DNA from 2 places in the Bacillus sp. JJ664 genome. Region 2 is predicted to be linked to the other one. Evidence: riboswitches for the same ligand, from Rfam matches in the RefSeq annotation. Region 2 holds a riboswitch; the other holds the start of a gene.
The links. Region 2 has a riboswitch for cobalamin ahead of V7056_RS01670 (ABC transporter substrate-binding protein). Riboswitches for the same ligand answer to the same signal wherever they lie in the genome.
Positions count from the first base shown of each region.

Region 1: it holds a riboswitch for cobalamin, as region 2 does, so the genes downstream of both, metE (5-methyltetrahydropteroyltriglutamate--homocysteine S-methyltransferase) here and V7056_RS01670 (ABC transporter substrate-binding protein) in region 2, are expected to answer to the same signal.

Region 1 covers NZ_JBALMS010000146.1:116-17,638, forward strand. Annotated here, with positions in the region: gene V7056_RS18365 (hypothetical protein) at 1-174, opposite strand, end outside; gene V7056_RS18370 (DUF4349 domain-containing protein) at 328-1,254, opposite strand; cobalamin riboswitch at 1,448-1,648, shown strand; gene metE (5-methyltetrahydropteroyltriglutamate--homocysteine S-methyltransferase) at 1,795-4,074, shown strand; gene abc-f (ribosomal protection-like ABC-F family protein) at 4,586-6,403, shown strand; gene V7056_RS18385 (YitT family protein) at 6,466-7,302, opposite strand; gene exaC (acetaldehyde dehydrogenase ExaC) at 7,462-8,979, shown strand; gene V7056_RS18395 (Bax inhibitor-1/YccA family protein) at 9,039-9,707, opposite strand; gene V7056_RS18400 (hypothetical protein) at 9,856-10,128, shown strand; gene V7056_RS18405 (M42 family metallopeptidase) at 10,241-11,278, shown strand; gene V7056_RS18410 (L,D-transpeptidase family protein) at 11,412-12,305, opposite strand; gene V7056_RS18415 (LacI family DNA-binding transcriptional regulator) at 12,565-13,560, shown strand; gene V7056_RS18420 (glycoside hydrolase family 31 protein) at 13,681-16,059, shown strand; gene V7056_RS18425 (glycoside hydrolase family 13 protein) at 16,059-17,523, shown strand, end outside.
Region 2 covers NZ_JBALMS010000010.1:593-6,481, reverse strand. Annotated here, with positions in the region: gene V7056_RS01685 (cob(I)yrinic acid a,c-diamide adenosyltransferase) at 314-883, opposite strand; gene V7056_RS01680 (ABC transporter ATP-binding protein) at 1,015-1,800, opposite strand; gene V7056_RS01675 (FecCD family ABC transporter permease) at 1,797-2,843, opposite strand; gene V7056_RS01670 (ABC transporter substrate-binding protein) at 2,809-3,768, opposite strand; cobalamin riboswitch at 3,896-4,069, opposite strand; gene V7056_RS01665 (ATP-binding protein) at 4,140-5,889, opposite strand, start outside.

The sequences.
Region 1 (17,523 bases), on a different contig from region 2:
TGGGATGTCATGAATGATGATGCTCCCTTTTTGGTCGAGCGAAAAATGTCCAATCTTATCATTGTCTTCATCTAATAATACCATTTCATGATCATTTCCTAGAATTCGTACGCCGTCATTACAATCAACTTGTATTTTCCAATTTCCTAGTTTGCTTAATAAGAAATGTTTCATCGTTTTATTCTCCTAATTAATTAATCTTTAAAATTTACGTGTATTGAATGAAGGTAATAAAGAAGAATCAGGAAATGAAGTGATATGTTATAAAAAAGTAAAACGCTGATATAACAGCGTTTTATTTGATTAGTATTTTATTTTTATTCATTATTATTTCGGAATATTCCAGTCATGGTATTTCTTCACTGCTTTACGTGCGATAAAAAATCCAGCTACTATTATAATTAACCAGATGATAATGAGTACAGAGTTACCGATTATGAAGACCGTAGTATTTTTGAATCCAGTTGAAATATTTTTCAGATTGTCCTTAAATTTAGCAGTAATTCGGTCATTTACTGTTTTAGGTGGGGTAGTATCTGTAATTTCAGCTACTTCCGTAACAGAAAGATTGATCGTACTGTAATTGATTAATGAATCGTACGTCTTGATTGTTGTTGTTAAACTTTCAATTTCATATCGAACGGTTGAAAGTTCTTTTTCAAGCTCTATGATATCACTTAACGAGCCAGATTTTTTCAATAAATTTAGTAGTCTTTCTTCTTGTATTTTTAAAGATTTTATTCTAGTTTCTGTATCAAAGTATTGATTTGAAATATCTTCAGTAGAAATAGATTTGGAAGTCACATTTCCAATCGTGTTTATCTTAGATAAATAAGCATTTAGTTTATTAGAAGGAATTCGTAAAGTATATTGTGCCGTTCTTGAAGGGAATTCATCATTATTGTCATCATACTTTTCTAGCATTGATGTACCAGTTATATGATTAGACTCTATATAACCATTAAATTCACTGACAGATATTTCAAGTGTTTCGATGGTTTTTTCGAATTTTTTTGTTTCTATCTGAACATCAGCGGTTTTAATTAATTTACGTACGATTCCTATTGGTGATTCTGTACCATTCTTGGCGTTATTTTGATCCACAGTTTGTGAATCTGTTTCTTGTTGTGAGGATTTATCCATATACATAGATTTTTCACTTTCAACACCATTCGAATTTGAACAAGCAGTTACAAGAGAAATGACAAGGAGAAACAAACCAATTTTTTTAATAACTTGTAAGGTATTCACCATTCATATTCACCTCTTTTATTTAATCGAACTTCTTTAATGTATGACATATTATGTATTGTTAAAATTTTCTAATTTAATTCACTATATCATAAGTAGTCTTTACTTCAAATATGAGAATGAGCTTTTCTAGGACTTTAGTAAGAAAAAAATAAATATTTTGACTATTAAATCAAATTATGACAAAATAATGAAAACTAAATAGTGGGGAATAGGTGTGAATGTTAAAACGTACGTTTTAAACATTTACTTAAAAGGGAAGTTTGGTGAAATTCCAACACGGTCCCGCCACTGTAATTGAGGAGTAAATAAATACATACCACTTATCTATTGATAGGGAAGGTTTTATTTACGATGATCCAAAAGTCAGGAGACCTGCCTATTCTAAAGACGCTGTTCGACCTACGAGAGATAGGGAGGTGCCTTATGTATTGGAAACTGACATGTATGTATTCTGTTCATTTGTGTTTTCCTACTTAAGAGCATTTTTATCTCAATTTAGATAAAAATGCTTTTTTATATTCAAAAAAGGGAGTGTTTTACATGGTAAACATAAGTAATCTAGGATACCCAAGAATTGGTGAAAACCGTGAATGGAAGAAGACATTAGAGTCTTTTTGGAAAGGGAATATCACAGAGGATCAATTTGAGAGCGAAATGAAGTCAATTAGACTTCAGTCAATCGAAAAGCAGCTTCATTTAGGGATTGAGATGATTCCAGTAAATGATTTTACTTACTATGATCATGTTTTAGACTTTGCAACAATGTTTGGCTGGATTCCCACTCGTTTTGGTGACCTATCTGAGCAACCTTCATTGCATACATATTTTGCATTAGCTAGAGGGAGTAAAGACCTGGTAGCATGTGAAATGACTAAATGGTTTAATACGAATTATCACTATATAGTCCCAGAATATCAATATGATCGTAAATCTAAATTATTATATAACAAACCACTAATGTCATTTCTAGAAGTGAAAAATGAATTAGGTATTATATCGAAACCTGTTATTTTAGGCATTTATACGTTCACTCAGCTTTCAAAAGGATATAAACAAGAAGATAAATATGCTGTCGTAAAAGAGTTATTACCGGTCTATATTCAAATGCTAAAGGAACTTGAAGATGCTGGAGTAGAATGGGTACAAATTGATGAGCCTGCTTTTGTGTTAGAAGAAACGAATGATGATATTCAGTTGATAAAAGAAATTTATTCAGAAATATGTGAGGCTCTTCCATCATTATCAATTATGCTTCAAACATATTTTGAAGGTGTTGAGCAATATCATGAGTTAATCAAAATCCCTGTTAAAGGAATTGGATTAGACTTTGTTCATGGTAGAGAAGAAAATGTAAATGCATTGAGGAAATATGGATTTCCAAAAGATAAAGTACTGGCATGCGGGATTGTGAATGGGAGAAATATTTGGAAGAACGATTTAGTAGAATCCATCCAATTGATCGAAACACTTCAAGCACTTATTCACCCAAAGGATTGGTGGATTCAGCCTTCTTGTAGCTTATTGCATGTACCAGTCACAAAGAAAAAAGAAGATTCGCTAGAGCCTACTGTACTTGCTGCATTAGCTTTTGCTGATGAAAAAATAGAAGAGTTAGTCGTGTTAAAGAAAGCATTGAAGTTTGGTAATGATGCCGTAAAACAAGAAATTGAAAAGGGAAAACAAATCTTCGAATATCTAAATAAACTAAATTCCAACTCAAATGACCTAAGAAATTTAAGCGAAGAAGATTTTAATAGAGCGTTACCTTTTAAAGAACGATATCACTTCCAAAAAGAAGCATTGAAATTGCCATTATTACCTACAACAACAATTGGTAGTTTCCCACAGACAAAAGAAATCAAAATTGCTAGACAACAATGGAGAAAAGGGGAACTTTCAGAAACCGACTATCGTCATCAAATAAAATTGAAAATTAAAGAATGGATTGAGCTTCAAGAAACATTAGACTTAGATGTATTGGTACATGGAGAATATGAAAGAACAGATATGGTAGAATATTTCGGGGAAAAGTTAAAAGGGTTTGCCTTTACTAAAAACGCATGGGTTCAATCATACGGTTCAAGATGCGTTAAACCACCGATTATTCATAGTCGTGTAGAATTTATGAAACCTATGACAGTCGATGAGACTAGCTATGCACAAAGTTTAACGAAAAAGCCTGTGAAGGGGATGTTAACAGGACCTGTAACTATTTTGAACTGGTCGTTTGTTCGTGAAAATCATGCAAAAGAGGATATTGCAAATGAAATTGCACTTGCTTTAAGAAAAGAAATAAATGCACTTGAAGAATCAGGTATCTCTATTATTCAAGTAGATGAACCGGCAATTCGTGAAGGTTTACCACTAAAAAAACGAAATTGGGAAGCGTATTTAAACTGGGTTACTCGTGCATTTCGCTTAACTACAGCAGGGGTTCAAAAAATGACGCAAATTCATACTCATATGTGTTATAGCAGTTTTTCTGACATAATGGATGCAGTTATTGAACTAGATGCAGATGTTATTTCAATTGAACATGCAAGAAGCCACGAAGAATTTTCTTCCTACTTAGCAAAAAAACCGTATCCATTAGGAATTGGTTTAGGCGTATATGATATTCATAGTCCTCGTGTTCCATCTGTTCAAGAAATGGAGCAAAATATAGTGGGTTCTTTAAAAGTGTGTGATGTTCAACAATTTTGGATCAACCCTGATTGTGGATTAAAAACTCGAGATGAGAAAGAGGTTATTCAAGCTCTTTCTAATATGGTGGCTTCCGCAAAGAAAGTACGCGAACACTTTTATTCTATTCTTTCTTAATTGCACGAAAAGTCATTTTAGAACATAAAGTATAATTGTAAATCGACATGCATCATTTGAACAATTTAGTGATATATTAAAAAATAAGTATTGAAATGTACTGAAAAGTAAGCTACTATTTAATTAATATTTTGAAGGAGGCATCAAATTTAGACACTATGTACATGATCCGATAACTTTTAAGCTAATTAATTTTATAGCAAAAAAAGTACTCTGCCTGAAGTCAGAGAAATTGGATTAGTCTGTCTATATTTAGTGCCGTGAATATTAAATAATGAACCATATGAAATGTATATATGCGTGGTTTTATTTAATCGCACCTTTTTTAGGCATACGTGTATTAGTTTTTCGTTAAACTAATACGATTAACAATTCGTCCATTTACACACAGGCAGATGCTTGTGTGTTTTTTATTTTTTAGGCTCTGTTACAGCTCGCTATTGATGTTAAACAATCATAAATTTTTTAATACGATAACAGGGCCATTTTAAAATCGGATGGAGTGATTTGTATGTTTATTATAAAAGCAAATAATGTAAGTATTGAATTAAATGGATTAATGATCTTTGAAAATGGTAACTTAGACATTAAAGAAGGCGAACGAGTTGCATTAATCGGAGAGAACGGGATAGGGAAAACAACTTTTATTAATGCATTGATGGGTAGACTACCAATTCAAAAAGGGACTCTGCAAATTGAATTCAAGAAGGATGAAATAGGCTGGTTATTAACTGATGAAAATGAAACTGACCAAATGACAGCAAAAGAGGTAGTGGAATCTGGTGATGAGAAGCTTTTCTTTATCAAAAGAAAAATAGATCTATTATCAAACGATATGTCGAATGAACAAAATGTAATTGAATTTAATGAGTATTTAAGTGAATATCTTGAGTTAAATGGATATGAGTGGGAATCAACGATTGAACAAACGCTTAAAAAATTTCAATTACCGCAATCAATTTGGGAAATACCGTATTCTCATTTAAGTGGTGGTCAGAAAACAAAAGTGAAATTAGCTAAAATTATGTTGAGGCAACCGAGGCTATTAATCATGGATGAACCTACGAACCATTTAGATAGTGAGTCAATTGACTGGTTAACAAATTGGCTAAAATCTTATAGGGGAACAGTGCTTTTTATATCACATGAAAGGCAGTTTATCGATGATGTCGCAACAAAAACTGTTGAATTAACTGAAAATGGAACATGTAAGTATAATGGTGGCTATTCCGAGTATAAAAAGCAAAAAGAACATGAAAGAATAACCAACCAAGCTTTGTATGAAAAGCAAGAGGCAGAGAAGAAGAAATTAATTGAAACAATTAACCAATATAAACAATGGTTCTCACAGTCACATAATGCTGCAAGTGAGCGTGATCCATTTGCGAAGAAACAAGCGGCTAAAAACGCATTGCGATTTAAGTCAAAAGAAAAGGATTTAGAAAGAATTGAGCAACGTAAGGTTGAAAAACCAAAAGAAGTTAAATCAATTTCAACAAAATTTGAAAGTGAATCATTTTCAGCAAAACAAATGATAAGATTTCATCAGGTTTACTTTGGATATGAAATTGAAAAGAATTTATTTGAGCAATTAAACTTTACATTGAATCGAGAAGATCGATTAGCTGTCATTGGAAAAAATGGGTCTGGTAAAACAACTTTTTTAAAATTATTAACTGGATTGTTAGCGCCAAATGAAGGGTCTGTGCGTCATAATCCTCAATTGAAAATAGGTTATTTTATGCAAGAGCTTGAAACACTTAATGAAGATACTACAATTTTAGATGAAATATTATCTCTTCCAAATATGACTGAAACGGAAGCAAGAACGATCCTTGCGTGTTTCTTGTTTAGAAAAGAAGATGTATATAAAAAAATAGGTCAGTTAAGCATGGGAGAAAAATGTAGGGTTGCTTTTGTGAAACTTTATTTTTCCGATTCAAATTTACTTGTTTTAGATGAACCAACAAATTATTTAGATATTCATACTAGGGAAAGAATTGAGGAAGCATTAGCTGTTTACCATGGTGCAGTTGTAGTCGTTTCACACGATCCATTTCTACTAAAGAAAGTATCAAATCGTGTAGTCCACATAGAAAAAGGTACTTTTTATGAATTTAAAGGTTCATATGCGGAATGGAATGGAAGGCAATCAATTACAAACGATCAACAGAGCTTGTTAAATGACCGAACAAGACTTGAACTTGAAATATCAGCAATGATCGCTGAGGAACTTGAGAGTGAAGATGAACATTCCTTCCAACTATCAAAAATTGTTGTACTAAAACAGCAACTTGCAGACATTGAGTTGAAATTGAAAAGTATATAGATAAAGACTTGATTCCAAAATAAAAAAGTGTGTTTCACCAGAAAGGTGGAAACACACTTTTTTTATACACTTGGTAAAGTAAAACCTTCACCAAAAACGTCACGTACATCATGGATGACAACAAAAGCCTTTGAGTCTATACCATGAATAATTTTCTTTAATTCAAAAAGCTCTTGCTTATTAATAATGATATAAAGCGTTTCTTTTCTTTCACCTGTAAAGTGACCTTTCGCTGGAAAAATTGTTACACCACGGTTCATTTCATTCGATACTAATACTGCTATTTGATCTGCTTTGTCAGAAATAACAGTAATCGCTTTTTTAGGGTTCAGACCTTCGATAATATAATCAATGACCTTTATTCCTATGTAAATAGAAATAAGTGTATACATTGTTTTTTCAAAACCTATGACAAAGTAACCACCCGAAACAACAATTAAATCAAATGCTAAAAGTGTTTTACTAATACTCCATCCGAAGTATTGATGAAAAATTTGTGCAATGACAGTAGTGCCGCCTGTTGTACCACCAGAACGAAACACGATACCTAAACCAAGGCCAATGAATAATCCTGCAAAAATAGTTCCTAGTAATGTTTCTTTCGTTGGAACCCCTAAACCTTCAGTTAACCTTATGAATAGAGAGCTTGCTACGATTGAGATGATGGTATAGAGAATAAGCTGCTTTTTTAATAACTTATATCCAAGGATCAAAAGTGTGGCATTTAATATAAACATGACGATACCTGGAGACCATTCAAAAAGGTAATAAGTAATCATTGTAATGCCAATAAATCCACCTTCTGCTAATTTATTAGGAATTGCAAAGAAGTTTATTCCGATTGCAAAGATTGCTGAGCCGATTAGTAGTCCAATTATTTCAATGATGTATTTACGCACCTTTACCCCTCATTTTTAAATAAATTTTAATCATAACTATTATTCTATCTAAACCAATTCATTGAAGCAAAATATTTTTAATTAAATAGATTTCTAGTCATATGATTGTATACGCTTTCATATTTTTATATAGACAAGCTATCTAAGGAGGAATGAAAAATGGTATATGCAACGCCTGGAAAAACTGGTTCATTAATCACGTTTAAAAATCGTTACGATAATTTTATTGGTGGCGAATGGGTCCGACCTGTACGTGAACAATATTTTGGTAATGTAACGCCAGTAACTGGACAAGTATTTTGTGAGGTTGCTAGATCAACTGAAGAAGATATTGAGCGTGCACTAGATGCAGCACATCGTGCAAAAGATAAATGGGGCAGAACAAGCGTCACAGAGAGATCTAATCTTCTACATAAAATTGCAGATCGTATGGAAGAAAATAAGGAATATTTGGCTGTTGCAGAAACTTGGGAAAACGGTAAACCAGTAAGAGAAACACTTGCTGCAGATATTCCATTAGCAATTGATCACTTCCGTTATTTTGCTGGATGTATTAGATCACAGGAAGGATCACTTGGTGAAATCGACGGAGATACTGTTGCATATCATTATAAAGAGCCTTTAGGAGTAGTAGGTCAAATTATCCCTTGGAATTTCCCTATTTTGATGGCGGTTTGGAAGCTTGCTCCAGCTTTAGCAGCAGGGAATTGTGTCGTATTAAAACCCGCGGAACAAACGCCAACTTCAATTCTTGTATTAATTGAATTGATTCAAGACCTATTACCACCTGGTGTAGTGAATGTGGTGAATGGTTTTGGACTTGAAGCAGGTAAACCATTAGCATCAAGTAATCGTATTGCAAAAATAGCTTTCACTGGTGAAACATCAACAGGTCGCTTAATCATGGAATATGCTTCGAAAAATCTAATTCCAGTTACGCTAGAACTAGGTGGTAAATCACCAAATATCTTCTTTGAAGACGTAATGGATAATGAAGAGTTCTTTGATAAAGCACTTGAAGGCTTTACAATGTTTGCGTTAAATCAAGGTGAAGTATGTACATGTCCATCTAGGGCATTAATTCATGAATCGATTTATGAAGAGTTTATGGACAAAGCGATTAATCGAGTAAAAGCTATTAAACAAGGTAATCCACTAAATCCTGAAACGATGATTGGATCGCAAGCATCACAGGAGCAATTAAATAAAATTCTTTCCTATTTTGAAATCGGTAAAAATGAAGGTGCGGAAGTATTGGTTGGCGGTAGCAGAAATGTTCTAGAAGGAGAACTTCGTGACGGATATTATGTGAATCCAACAATCTTCAAAGGAAGAAATGATATGAGAGTTTTCCAAGAAGAAATTTTTGGTCCAGTTGTTTCTGTTACGACATTTAAAACGAAGGAAGAAGCGTTGCAAATCGCAAATGATACTTCTTACGGTTTAGGTGCAGGGGTATGGACACGTGATATGGATACTGCGTACAGATTTGGACGTCATGTAGAGGCAGGTCGAGTATGGGTTAACTGCTATCATGCATATCCAGCACATGCGGCATTTGGCGGTTACAAAAACTCTGGAGTCGGACGTGAGAATCATAAAATGATGTTAGATCATTACCAAAATACAAAAAATATGTTGGTAAGCTATTCACCAAGTAAACTTGGATTCTTTTAAGATAAGAAACACCTTAGCATTTTTTCGCTAAGGTGTTTTTTTGTAACTTTATAGAATAATTATTTCTTAAACGCATTTAAAATACGTAAAATATCTAAGAATAAATTAATAAAGTTTAAATATAGGTCAAATACCGCAGCTGGTACATCTTTTTCAGTGAATGTATCTTTTTTCATTCGAGAAACATCATAAAGAATGTATCCAGAGAAGATCACAACTCCTACCCAAGCTAACACAAGGTAAAATAAATCAGAACCGATAAACATGCCTACTATACTTACTAGAATTAAAGCTAGAAGTGAGAAAAATAGAATACCACCCAAGAAAGTGAAGTCTTTCTTTGTGAAGTAAGTGTATAAGAAAAGGCCTCCAAATAATGCAGATGTAACACCAAATGCGACAATGACCATCATTGCACCCATTGAATCAACATAATAGTCGATAACTGGATAAATACTGATACCCATTAACAATGTAAATAGGTATACAAGCCACATTGGCAACACCATTCCGTAAGCACTTAGGCCTTTACGACGTTTCTTTCCACTACCAAAGATGGACTTGAGAAGTAATGCGACTAAAACAATTAAAGGAATAAATCCAATTGCCATTGCAATGCCTGGCGGTATAAAGAATCCACCTAAACCTGTTCCGATAAATGAGATTAATAAGGCAATAAAGAACCTTGGAAGTACGTGTGTTGTAATTAATGATTTTCCTACTTGCATAAAAAAAATTCTCCCCCTTTATTTCCTTTACTATAGCATGATTAAGCATATCTGAGTATATGTTGACGTGCAAAGTAAGCGGATTCTGACATATTATTCAAGAGACTTCTATTAAAATGATAATAAGAGCCAAAGCGGAGGTGTTACCATGTGGATTGGAGTATCGTGCTTAATCTTATTTGTAGGGGTAATTTCGACATTTCAAATTTTGGTGAATAGAAATTGGAAATGTATCTATACCGCTTATGGTTATCAAAGCTATTTTAAAATCATCGGACAATTAAAACAAAAGGGAATTCCCTATAAAACAAAAATACCAATGAATCTAAGAGTAGGGCGATATTATGACAATACACAGTACGATATTTACGTAAAAAAGGAACTAGAACATAAAGCAATAGAAGCGTTAAATCATCAATAATCAAAATTTTTGTATGATTCATTCATATGTAAATTGATATAAAAACTAAATAACTGTATGATGAATTCATTAGGGTTGATTTTAATTAACTTTAGAAATAAGGGGATTGAATATGGATATCAGAATTAATAAAGAGTTTGTTCTTAATACAGCGAAACAATTACTTGAGTTTAATAGTCCTAGCGGATTTTGTTTTGAAATTATGGAATTAATTCATTCTTGGACTAAAAGCTTAGGTTATCAGTTTGAGACTACGAACAAAGGCTGTGGAGTTATTACAATTCCAGGTAAAAGTAATGATGAAGTAGTTGGCTTATCTGCTCATGTTGATACTTTAGGTGCGATGGTTCGCTCTGTAACTGCAAAAGGCACGTTGAAATTTACTGTAATTGGTGGCCCAATTGTTCCAACATTAGATGGAGAGTATTGCCAAATAAGAACTCGTGATGGCAAAATTTACAGCGGAACGTTTTTATCAACAAGTCCATCAATTCATGTGTTTGAAGATAGTAAAACAAAAAAACGCGACCCTGAAAATATGGAAGTAAGAATAGATGAATGTGTAAAAAATAAAGAAGATGTAATCAATTTAGGCATTGGACCTGGTGATTTTATTTTCTTTGATCCAAAAACAACGATTACAGAAAGCGGATTTATTAAATCTCGTTTTATTGATGATAAGGCAAGTGTTGCTTGTATATTAGGCTTATTAGAACTGTTTAAAAGAGAAAATATTGTCCCAACATATACGACAAAATTATTTATTTCTACTTATGAAGAAGTAGGGCATGGCTCATCATATATTCCTTCTGATATTACGGAGTTAATTTCTGTTGATATGGGATGTATCGGGGATGACTTAAGTTGTACAGAATATGACGTTTCAATTTGTGCGAAAGATTCAGGCGGCCCATATGATTATAATATGACAACTGATTTAGTCAATTTAGCTAAACAAAACGACTTAAACTATGCTGTTGATATTTATCCAATGTATGGATCAGATACAGTTGCAGCACTTCGTGGCGGTCAAGATATTAGGGGCGCATTAATTGGTCCTGGTGTGCACGCCTCACATGGTATGGAACGTACACATTATCAAGCAATGGAAAATACAATGAAATTATTGTATTTATATGTTACAAAGTAAAAAGAGTAAAAGCTGTTTGAGATAGTCTCAAACAGCTTTTTTGTAGCTATAAATTATGATTTATAATTTTAAAAAAAGACAATGTATGCTATTGGTATAATGTCTGATCGCTATTTTTCATACTAGTAAAATACTAATATGTCAAACGCTGAACGCCGTTTAAATCATCGTCATTTCTTAAAACACCATTTGCATTGATTTTCTTCAAGGTAAATGTATAAAAGTAAGAAGAGAGCGCATCATCACGTTTTTTTTCTTTTAGCAAATCTAAAAGTAATTGTTTCGTCCCAGCTCCAACGACGCCATCGACATCCAATTTATGATTTTGTTGGAATACTCGAACTGCAAAATCCGTTCCTTCTGCAAAATAGCCATCAACCCCATTAGTGGAATAACCAAGTTTTGTTAGAGTGTCTTGAAGCCATTCAACCTCACTACCAACACTACCAAGTTTTAAACTAGTTGGGATATCATTTGGCTTTGTGACAACGATACTCCCGGAATCATCATTAAATAGCTGATTAGACACCGCTATGTCATTAAAGGATTGATTAGATGACGTAATGAAAACAGTCGTATTTTTTTGTATGTGATCAAACAACCACTCGACCTCTTCATCATACATTCTTACGCATCCACTACTAGCATAAGTCCCAATTGAAGCTGGGTTACTATTTCCATGTATCGCATAGGTTGTACCCCATGTCCCTTTTGCATTTAATCCTAACCAGCGATTACCTAATGGATTACGTGGGTCACCACCGGGTATGTTCTCTTTATAATAAGGCCTGTTCACAATTTTGTTCACAATTTTAAACTTGCCTTCAGGAGTTAATTCTTGGCTTCTCCCTGTAGCAACTTTAAATTCTTTTACTAGCTTTCCGTTCTCATAAAATGCTAGTCTATTAATCGCCTTATTGATAATAATCAACTGAGAAACTTGTTTTTCTTCCGCAAATGACTGAACAAAGTTAGAACACAAAAAGCATAAAATAATCAAACTAAACAAAAAAACGCGCTTAAACAATTTTTTCCCCCCAACAAAATAAAAAAATAAGTAGCCTTACTATCTTATGTAGGTATGGCTTGTCCTATATAGTGAAACTTAGAAAATAAGAAAAAAGATAGAGGGAAAATAGTGAAAATGTGTAATAGCACTAAAAATGTAAAAAAGAGTTAAAAAATTCCTTATGCTTGATGGTTTAATAAAAACTTTAAAAATGTTGAAATAAGATTCAATTATTTGTATAACTTAACTAAGAACATGAATTGAAGGGGATTAAATTTTGAGAGCAACTATTAAAGATGTAGCAAAGCTTGCAGGTGTGAGCGTTGCATCTATTTCCAGATATTTAAATAATAAAGGTTATATAAGCGATGTTACGAAGGAGAAAATTAAACAAGCAATTCATGAATTGAATTATCAGCCAAATGAAGTAGCTCGTGCATTATTTAAAAGACAGACAAAAACAATTGGTGTGATCATTCCAAATATACGAATTTACTTTTTTGCTGAATTGGTTAATTATATTGAATACTTGGCTAGTAAAATAGGATTTCGCATACTGCTTTGTAATACGGATTATTCTTCTGAAAGAGAAAAAGAGTATTTAGCAATGCTAAAAAATCATCAAATAGACGGCATTATACTAGCTAGTCACACATTACCAGTCGAAAAATATAAGAGTTTACAACTCCCAGTCGTTTCGATTGATCGTTATTTGGATGATACGATACCACTTATTACAAGTGATAATGAGCTTGGAGGAAAACTTGCTGCAGAAAAATTTTATCAAACTGGTTGTAGAAAAGTAGGCTATTTTGGACTTATGAATGATAAACAAAATGTAACAACCATTCGATATGATTCTTTTAAAAGGCATTGTGATGAGTTTGGTTTAGAAGTAATAGCGGAACAACCAGAATATAAAAAAGATATCAATGGACAAAAACATTCGGATTTAGAATTAGTTAGAAATTATTTGTCATCACATAAGAAGCTTGAAGGATTATTTACGGTAGATCCATTAGCATTGGCAGCGATAAGAGTTTGCCAAGAAAACAGGATGAAGATTCCTACTGATTTTCAAATTATCGGTTATGATGATTTAGCCTTTGCAGAAATGACCTTTCCCTCAATCACAACCATAAAACAACCGATTTCGCAACAGGCGGAACACGCCATTGCCAAACTATTACAATTGATGAATGGAGAAGAGGTTCCTAGTCGAACTATTTTACCAGTAGAATTAATTGAACGTGAATCAACAATAAATATTTGATAAGTCTTGCAAATTGAATGTAACTTGTTAAAATAAGATATGTAACCGGTTACCTATCGTTTCATGAGATGGGTAATCAATATAGAAATCAGACCAATTTTGTGCATACGGTTGCTTTAGATGAAACGTAAAGTTGAAACCGTTTGCAAAGAGAAGGGTAAAGGAGATGGAATTATGCTTGAAAATTCTAGTTTTTCAGTTAAACCTGAATTATTTTCAGAAGCAAGTCAATTAATTGATGTACTTCAAATTCAACAGATTACAACTTATTCAAAAGAAAAAAATAAATGTGTGTTTACTGTTAACAAAGGGAATATCACAGTAGAGTTTCCAAGACCTGATATCGTAAGATTAACTGTTAACCATACAAATAAAAATTTCACGCACCATAATAGCTCAATCGAAACATATGAAGGATCTGAGTTTACAATCAGAGAAACTGAAGAACACGTTTTAATGCAAACAACAGAAGTAGAATTTTATCTACATAAACAAAATTGTAAATTTATCATCAAAACTGCTAAAGGTGAAATTTACAGTAACGGTTTTTATTTGACTGAGGAAAGTACGATTTCTCTTATTGGAGCCCAAGAAAATGAATTTATTTACGGATTGGGGGAGAAAAGTGGTTGGTTAAATAAAAAAGGTGAGCGTTTATCAATGTGGAATACGGACGTTTTTGCACCTCATACACCAGATATTAGTGAGTTGTATGAATCAATTCCTACTTACCTATCATTTACATCAAATTATTCTTTTGGTTGTTTTTTAAATAATACCGGCCGTACGATTTTTGATTTTAAAAATCGCAAGGATGAACACAAATTAGAAACAGAAACAGGTATTATTGATCTGTTTATCTACACTGGACCATCGATGAAAGAAGTACTTGAGCAACATACCTTTATGACTGGACGTCCGTATCTTCCACCAAAATGGGCACTTGGTTATCATCAATCAAGACATAGCTATCAAAATGAAGAGGAATTAAAATATATTGCTGATTCTTTTGAAAATCTTGAAATTCCAGTGGATGCAATTTTCTTAGACATCTTATATATGGACGGATATAGAGTATTTACGTTTGATAAAGAACGTTTCCCAAATTATGAAACATATCTACCTCAATTACTTGAAAAGGGAATTCATATTGTACCAATCGTAGATCCAGGTGTGAAAGTTGCTGGTCAATATGATGTTTTCATAGATGGTGTCGTAAAAGATGCATTTACTAAAATGCCAGATAAATCACTTTATATTGGTGATGTATGGCCAGGTAAAAGTGCATTGCCAGATTTTAGTCAGCAGAAAGTAAAAGACTGGTGGGGAGAATTACACGAGTTTTATACAAAGCTAGGTATTAAAGGAATTTGGAATGACATGAATGAGCCAGCCATATTCAATGAATCGAAAACGATGGATTTAGACGCTGTTCATGACAATGATGGAAATCCAATTAGCCATAAAGAATATCACAATTTATATGGTTATGAAATGAGTAAAGCTACTTCAATCGGTATTCAAAAGTTAACAAATGAACGTCCGTTCGTACTAACTAGAGCAGGATATGCAGGCATTCAAAAATACGCAGCAGTATGGACAGGTGATAATCGTAGTTTTTGGGAGCACTTAGCGATGACGATTCCAATGTGCTTAAATCTTGGATTATCTGGCGTTACATTCTCTGGTCCAGATGTTGGTGGATTTATGAATGATACAGAAGCAGAGTTATTGACTCGATGGATCCAAATGGGTACTTTTTTACCTTATTTTAGAAATCATTGTTCAATTGGAATGGATCGACAAGAACCTTGGGTTTTTGAAGAGAAATATACAGATATAAATAGAGATTATATTCAAATGCGTTACGAATGGATGCCATATCTGTATCAACAATTTATTGAAGCAGAAAAAACAGGTCTACCAGTTATGCGTCCATTAGTACTTGAATACCCAACAGATGAACGTACATTTGACATGAATGATGAATATTTAGTAGGAGAAAACTTATTAGTTGCACCGATTGTTACACGCTCGGCGAGATCACGCTCGGTTTATTTACCAGATGGCATTTGGTACGATTACTGGACTGATCAAGTATTTGAAGGCGGAAAAGATAGTTTAATTGATGCGCCATTAGACAAAATACCATTATTTTTGAAAGCTGGAAGTATCATTCCTTTAACAAATAAAAAGAAAAAAGCGAATCAAAATGATGATGAACTTTACTTACATCTGTATTCACAAGAAAGTGGTAATGTAAAAACAGTCATATTCGAAGACGATGGACTGACAATGAATTATCAAACAGGAGAAAGATTTGAATTGCATGTAAATGTAGATTTTAATCATGATTCAGTTAACGTTAAGCTTGAAAATAAAGGAGATTTTAAACCAAGCTGGAATAAAATCACGGTCTTTTTACATGGAACGAATAAAGAATTACGCATCGAAGGGCATTTAGAATTCGAGGCAAGATCAGGTAAGGAGCTAATGTAATGGAGAAAAAATGGTGGCATAATAGCGTCGTTTATCAAATATATCCAAGAAGCTTTATGGATAGTAATCAAGATGGGATCGGTGACTTAAACGGTATTATTGAAAAGCTTGATTACTTAAAATTACTAGGAATAGATGTTATATGGTTAAGCCCAGTATACAAATCTCCTAATGATGATAATGGCTATGACATTAGTGATTATTGTGACATTATGGAAGAATTCGGAACGATGGAAGATATGGACCGATTAATTTCTGAAGCAAATGATAAAGGAATTAAAATTGTAATGGATTTAGTGGTCAACCACACTTCCGATGAGCATCCATGGTTTATTGAATCTCGAAAAAGTAAAGATAATCCGTATCGAGATTATTATGTTTGGCGAGATCCAGTTCAAAATGCAGAACCAAATGGTCTACAATCTGTTTTTAGTGGTAGTGCGTGGGAATTTGATGAAGAGACTGGACAATATTTTCTTCACTTATTTAGTAAGAGACAGCCTGATTTAAATTGGGAAAATCCGAAGGTTCATGAAGAAGTATATAAAATGATGAATTTTTGGCTAGATAAAGGCATTGGTGGTTTCCGTATGGACGTTATTGATTTAATCGGAAAACTGCCAGATCAAGAGATTACCGGGAATGGACCTAAGCTTCATCAATATTTACAAGAAATGAACGCAAAAACATTTGGAAATCATGATGTACTAACTGTAGGAGAAACTTGGGGTGCAACACCTGAAATCGCAAAATTATATTCTGACCCAGAACGTAATGAGTTAAGTATGGTCTTTCAATTTGAACATATTAGTTTAGATCAACAAGAAGGAAAAGAAAAGTGGGATTTAAAGCCACTAAATCTACTTGATTTAAAAGCTGTATTTCATAAATGGCAAACGCAGTTAGATGGAAAAGCTTGGAATAGCTTATTTTGGAATAACCATGATTTACCTCGTATCGTTTCTAGATGGGGAAATGATAAGGTGTATCGAAAAGAAAGTGCGAAGATGCTAGCAACAATCCTACACTTAATGCAAGGTACACCTTATATTTATCAAGGCGAAGAAATTGGTATGACGAATGTTCGATTTGATAAAATAGCTGATTATGATGATATTGAAACTCGTAATATGTATCACGATCGTATATCAAAAGGATATGCTCATGAAGAAATTATGGAATCTATTTATACTAAAGGAAGAGATAATGCTCGCACGCCAATGCAATGGTGCGAAAGTGAGCATGGCGGTTTTACGAGCGGAACACCGTGGCTTTCATTGAATCCTAATTTTATAGAAATTAATGTGGCAGAATCGATCAAAGACCAATCTTCTATTTTTCACCATTATCGCAAGCTAATTGACCTAAGAAAACAATTGCCAGTTATTGTTTACGGTTCTTTTGACATGTTAGCTGAAAATGATGAAAAAGTATTTGCTTATAAACGTGAATTAGAAGATGAAA
Region 2 (5,889 bases):
TCCGACAAGCATAAGACCTGGAACAATTGAATGTGCACTTTTCATGTACTTTTTTTACTTTTTACATTCAATTGTTCGATGGCAAGTTGCATTTATACTAATAGTCATTGACTGATCCATTAGCCAAATCCATGGCTGCAACTTATTAATATTTTGGAACATATAAATAGAATCATTTATACAGAAGTCTTTTCATATGTAATCCTTCAATTTTATTTCATACTCAACCATTCTATGTTAGAAAATAAATTTTAGTACAAAAAAATAGTTATTAATTAGAGAAACTTTCTAATTAACAACTATTCATTTTACTTTATTTTTTATCTGTTCTAAATACGATTGCGCCTCTTTCATATTCTATATCTTTAATATTCAATCTCGTGTTAATTACTCGAGCCAGTGCAAAGAAATAATCTGATAGACGATTTAAATATAGAAAAACTGGCACATGTATTGTTTCTTGCTTCATCAATGACACGACGTTACGTTCAGCACGTCTTGTAACTGCTCTAGCCTGATGAATAATCGCAGCCGCTTTTGAACCACCTGGTAAAATAAATTTTTCAAGGGGTGGCGTTGCATCCATATATTCATCTATCAGTTTTTCAAGATCTTCAACCATTTTTTCTGTTGTTTTAAATGGAATACCTTCTTTTACAACCGCTAAATCTCCACCACAATCGAATAATTCGTGCTGTATTTTTTGTAAGCTTTCAAAAAGGTCTTTTGTATCTTCTGAATCTAAATAAGTCATAGCATATCCAACAATTGTATTGACCTCATCAATCGTGCCATAAGATTCCACTCTTAAATGATCTTTATCTACTCGTTTACCTACTAAGCTTGTTTGACCTTTATCACCAGTTTTAGTATAAATCTTCATGAAAACTTCCTCCTTGACTTAAATTCTGTTCTTTCATAAAATTTGACTCTAAATCTACTTCATAAACTTCATAAACTTTTTAAATCTATTTAAATAAAAATTATTTATCATATATAAAAGAGCATCAATATTTAAGCATAATTACTTTTATAAACAATCACTTTTTTATTCGTATTAGGATTATTCATAATTTGAAACGAAGTCCCGTAAAGATCTTCAAGTATTTCTTCAGTTAAAACTTCTTCCGTTTTGCCTTCACAGAATGTTGCACCATCTTTTAGCGCTAATATTCTATCACAATATAAACTCGCCAAATTTAAATCATGAAAAACCGTTACCACTGTTTTTTCTTCATTTACTTGTAATTCTTTTAATAAATCTAATATTTTAATCGTGTGCATTAGGTCTAAATGATTGCTTGGTTCGTCTAAAAATATATAAGGCGTTTCTTGCGCAAAAGCTTGTGCTAAAAATACTCTTTGTCGCTCACCACCGCTAATTTCACTAATAAATTTTTGTTTCATATTGTTTGTACTAGTCATAAGTAACGCATTACTAACTGCGTGATCATCTTGTTTAGTCCAAGTTGGAAAAAGCGAGGCTGAATGTGCGATGCGTCCAAGTTTAACAGTTTCGTTTACTTCATAAGAAAATGTATACGAATTTTGTTGTGATAAGACGGCGATTTTTTTGGCAATTTCTTTATTAGACATCTTTGTTATATATTCTCCGTCAATCATCACATCCCCTGTTAACGGTTTCAGGAGTCCGCAAAGAATATGTAAAAATGTAGACTTTCCACTTCCGTTTGGTCCAATAATACCTAACCATTCACCTTCATTTATGGAATAAGAAAGATCCTTTATATCTTTTTGAATCCCATTATATGAATATGAGATTTGATTACAATTGATCATAGTTTCCCTCTATTCCTTTTCAGTTGAAGCAAAATAATTGCAAAAATCGGTGCACCAATTAAAGATGTAATAACACCTATTGGTAATTCTCTTGGAGCTAATATGACTCTAGAAATAATATCAGAGCCGATTAAAAAGATTGCACCGTTTATCATTGCTAATGGTAGTAGCTTTCTATGTAACGGTCCTACGATTGCTCTTGTAAAATGTGGAACGACTAATCCTACAAATCCAATTGTCCCAGATACTGCTACAGCTGCACCTGATAAAATACTTCCTGTAAATAAAATTAAATAGGTAACTTTTTTAACATTAATCCCTATATGTTTTGCATTTGTACTACCAAATGTCATTGCATCTAGTTGTCTATTTTGGCTGAATAAAATGAGAAAGGATAAAATTAAAAATGGTAATAGTGTGATTGAATACTGTATACCTCTTCCTCCGATATTCCCCATTAACCAACCGATTACAGAGCGTAATTCATTATCAGAAAATGTAATAAATAATGATAATAAGGCCGAACAAAATGAGCTAATGATGATCCCGCCTAAAATAAGTGTTTCAACATTCAATGAACGATCTAATTTTCGTACAAAAACAATCAATAGTAATAATGTAAAAAAACCAAAAAGAATACTGACAACAGGTAATGTAAAATAAGTTACGATTGGTAAGCTAATCTGAAAAAATAAGACAAAAACTGCCCCTACTGATGCCCCTGAAGAAACACCTAATGTAAAAGGGTCAGCTAATGGGTTCTTTAATATACCTTGAAAGGCAACTCCTGCTAATGAGAGGCAAGCCCCCACTAAACCCGCTAATAATACGCGAGGCACTCTTATATTCATTACAATCGTTTGAATATCATCTGGGACAAAAGTTGTTTTAAAAAACGCATCGGAAAAGCTTTGAATAATAGAATAAAAGGGGATCGATGTTGATCCTATCGAAACCCCTAAAATAAATAATAACAATAATACAAATGATGGAATAAAAAATATATTCTTATTTAAAAATCTCTGGATAAACCGCCTTTGCAATTTCTTCTACTCCTTCAACAAGTCTTGGACCAGGTCTTGATGTTGTATCAGCATTAATATCAAAAACTCGTTTATTTTTAATTGCATTTACTGAGGTCCAATTTTTTCTTCCTAGAACAACTTTCTCTAAATCAGGAACATAATCACCGTATGTAGTTAATATAACATCCGGGTTTGCTTTTATAGCAGATTCTTCACTATACATTACCCAGCCTTTTTCTTTTTCTGCAACATTTTTCGCATGAATAATTGATATCATTTCATTAAGAAACGTTCCATTTCCTGCCGTGTATATTTCAGGTGGTCCAGAAATTTCTAACCAAACTAATGGATTCGTGCCAATATTTGCAGTTTTTTCACTGATTTTCTCTAATTTTTCTTTCATATCACTTACAACTTCTTTTGATTCATCAAGTTTTCCCGTGATCTGACCAATTTCTTTAATTGTATCATATACATCATTTATTGATTCAGCATTTTTCACAACAAACACTGTAATCCCAGCCTGTTTTAATTGTTCTAAACCATCTGCGGATATACCTAGGCTTGATTCATGAGCTAATACTAAATCTGGTTGAAGTGAAATGATTTTCTCAATGTTATAAGTCATATCTGCATTATTTCCACCAACCTTGTCGATTCCTTTAACTTCCTCTGGATAGTTATCAAAATCAGTTACGCCAATCACGTTTTTTCCTTTACCAATTGAGAACAAGATTTCTGTATTACTTGGTATTAATGAAATAATTTTTTTAGGCTCTTCTTTAATCTCAATTTCTTGATCAGTTGAATCTTTAACTGTTAAAGGAAATTGTGCAGCTTCAGTTTTTGGTACATTTGTTTCTTTTTGTGCTGTTTCACTGTTACACCCAAATAAACCTAAGCATAATAAAACGACAAACAAACTTGATAAAATTTTCTTCATATTTCTCCCCCTAGTATGTTGGAAAGCATAAAAAAACCCCATTCAAATATATGAAGGGGGTCGAAACAACATAATGATACAAGTAATACTTGCAACTGCTGCTTCAAATTCTCACTCCCCGAAGAATTGAAAACGGATGAATTTAGCAGGTCTACTGACTTTGCTTCAACCTACTCCGACCTTCCCATTCCGATGGAACAGTGGTATGTTCGTTTCGTCCACATTACAGTTGCGGGGACAGTTCTGGACTTTACCAGATTCCCTATTATGCGATTATCGCACTAAATTCATCAATATTTCATTATATTAATCGTAAAGTATAATAAGTGAGAATTCAATTATTTTATTAAAATGTTTTATATGAAACAAGATTACTCTACAACTTTTTCATTTATTCGTATAAAATGTGGTATTTTCACTTTAAATGTCGTACCTTGCCCAATTTCGCTGAATACTTGAATAGAGCCACCATGAGCGTTCACGATGTTCTTAACGATTGATAATCCAAGGCCTGTTCCACTCTTACCTCTAGTACGTGCTTTATCGGCTTTATAGAACCTTTCAAACACAAACGGTAAATCTTCCGTAGAAATACCAGCACCTGAATCTATAAATTCAAAAATAGTATCTTCACTATTTTGCGAAACGGAAACGATGATTCTACCATTTTCATTGGAATGTGTAATGGCATTTACAATTAAATTTGTAAAGACTTGTTCCATTCGATCTTCATCAATTAAAATAGTATCTTGTATAATATCATCTAATTCACCAAAAAGTGAAACGTTCTTCTCTCTTGCTAGCGCTTTAAATTTTCGAATAATACGATCTACAAATGGAATGACTGGTACTGGTTCACGATTTAATTCAGTAAAACCATTTTCCATACGCGCAAGGTCTAATAAATCATTTACTAATCTACTCATCCTTAATGATTCATCATATATAATTTGTGACAGCTCCTGCATCTCTTCTTTAGACTCTGCAACGCCGTCAACAATTGCTTCACTGTAGCCTTGTAATAATGAGATTGGTGTCCTTAACTCGTGAGATACATTTGCAATAAAATCTTTTCTCATTTTTTCTAATCGTCTTTGTTCTGTAACATCTCGAATAACTGCAACAACACCGCGGATATTTGTTTGATTGTATAATGGTGACATCACAATTTGCCAATTTCCTTGGTCTAAATTTAATTCTATAAATTGCTTCTTTTCGCTTTCTACTACTAATTTATATAAATCTAATAAGTCATTTGTCAAAACTAGCTCTGAATCTTTCCCAATTTCATCATCATTTAGCAATTTTAAAAAGCGTGCAGCCGGTGGATTAGTCGTTACAATACTACCTTCATTGTTGATCGATATTACCCCATCTACCATACTCGTAATGATATTTGATACTTTCTCTTTTTCTTGTTTTAACGCATTCATATTAAAGTTTAGCTTCTTACTCATTTTATTAAAAGAATATGCAAGTTCACCTATTTCATCATTTGAGTGAATCGGAACTTTTGCATCAAAATTTCCTGATGTCATATCACCGACCACTTCTTTCATTTTTCTAAGTGGCGCAGTAATTTTTGATGAAAGGAAAAACGAGAAGAAAGTCGTTAAAACAATCCCAATTGAAGCAGCAAGTAATACAAAATTTGTTGTTTGATGAATCATCCCTTTAACGGGCTGTAATGATTGATACATATAGACCGCACCATGATGATTTTGATCTTTTATCGCTATACCAACTACTAGCTTTTCTCTTTCACTATTCTTACCGTATACGAGTCTTTTACTAACATCTTCTTTGTATTCAATCGTTCTATTTAAAACATGATCTTTTTGTATTTCTTCATAAGGTAATTCTTGAATGCCGTATTTATTATTTGAGTACCAAGGTTCTTCATCTTCAATCGAAATAATCACTCTCGAATAACGATTTACAATATTATTAGATAAGTACTCAACATCTGAAATTGATTGGCCTTTCTCGATTAACCCAGCTATTTTCGTTGCATCATCTTTCATATTTTGTACTTGAAGATCAATATAAAATTTCTCAAAGAATCCTATGAGCACAAATGTTAAAAATGACAATACAAGCGAAACTAGTAATATAATTGTA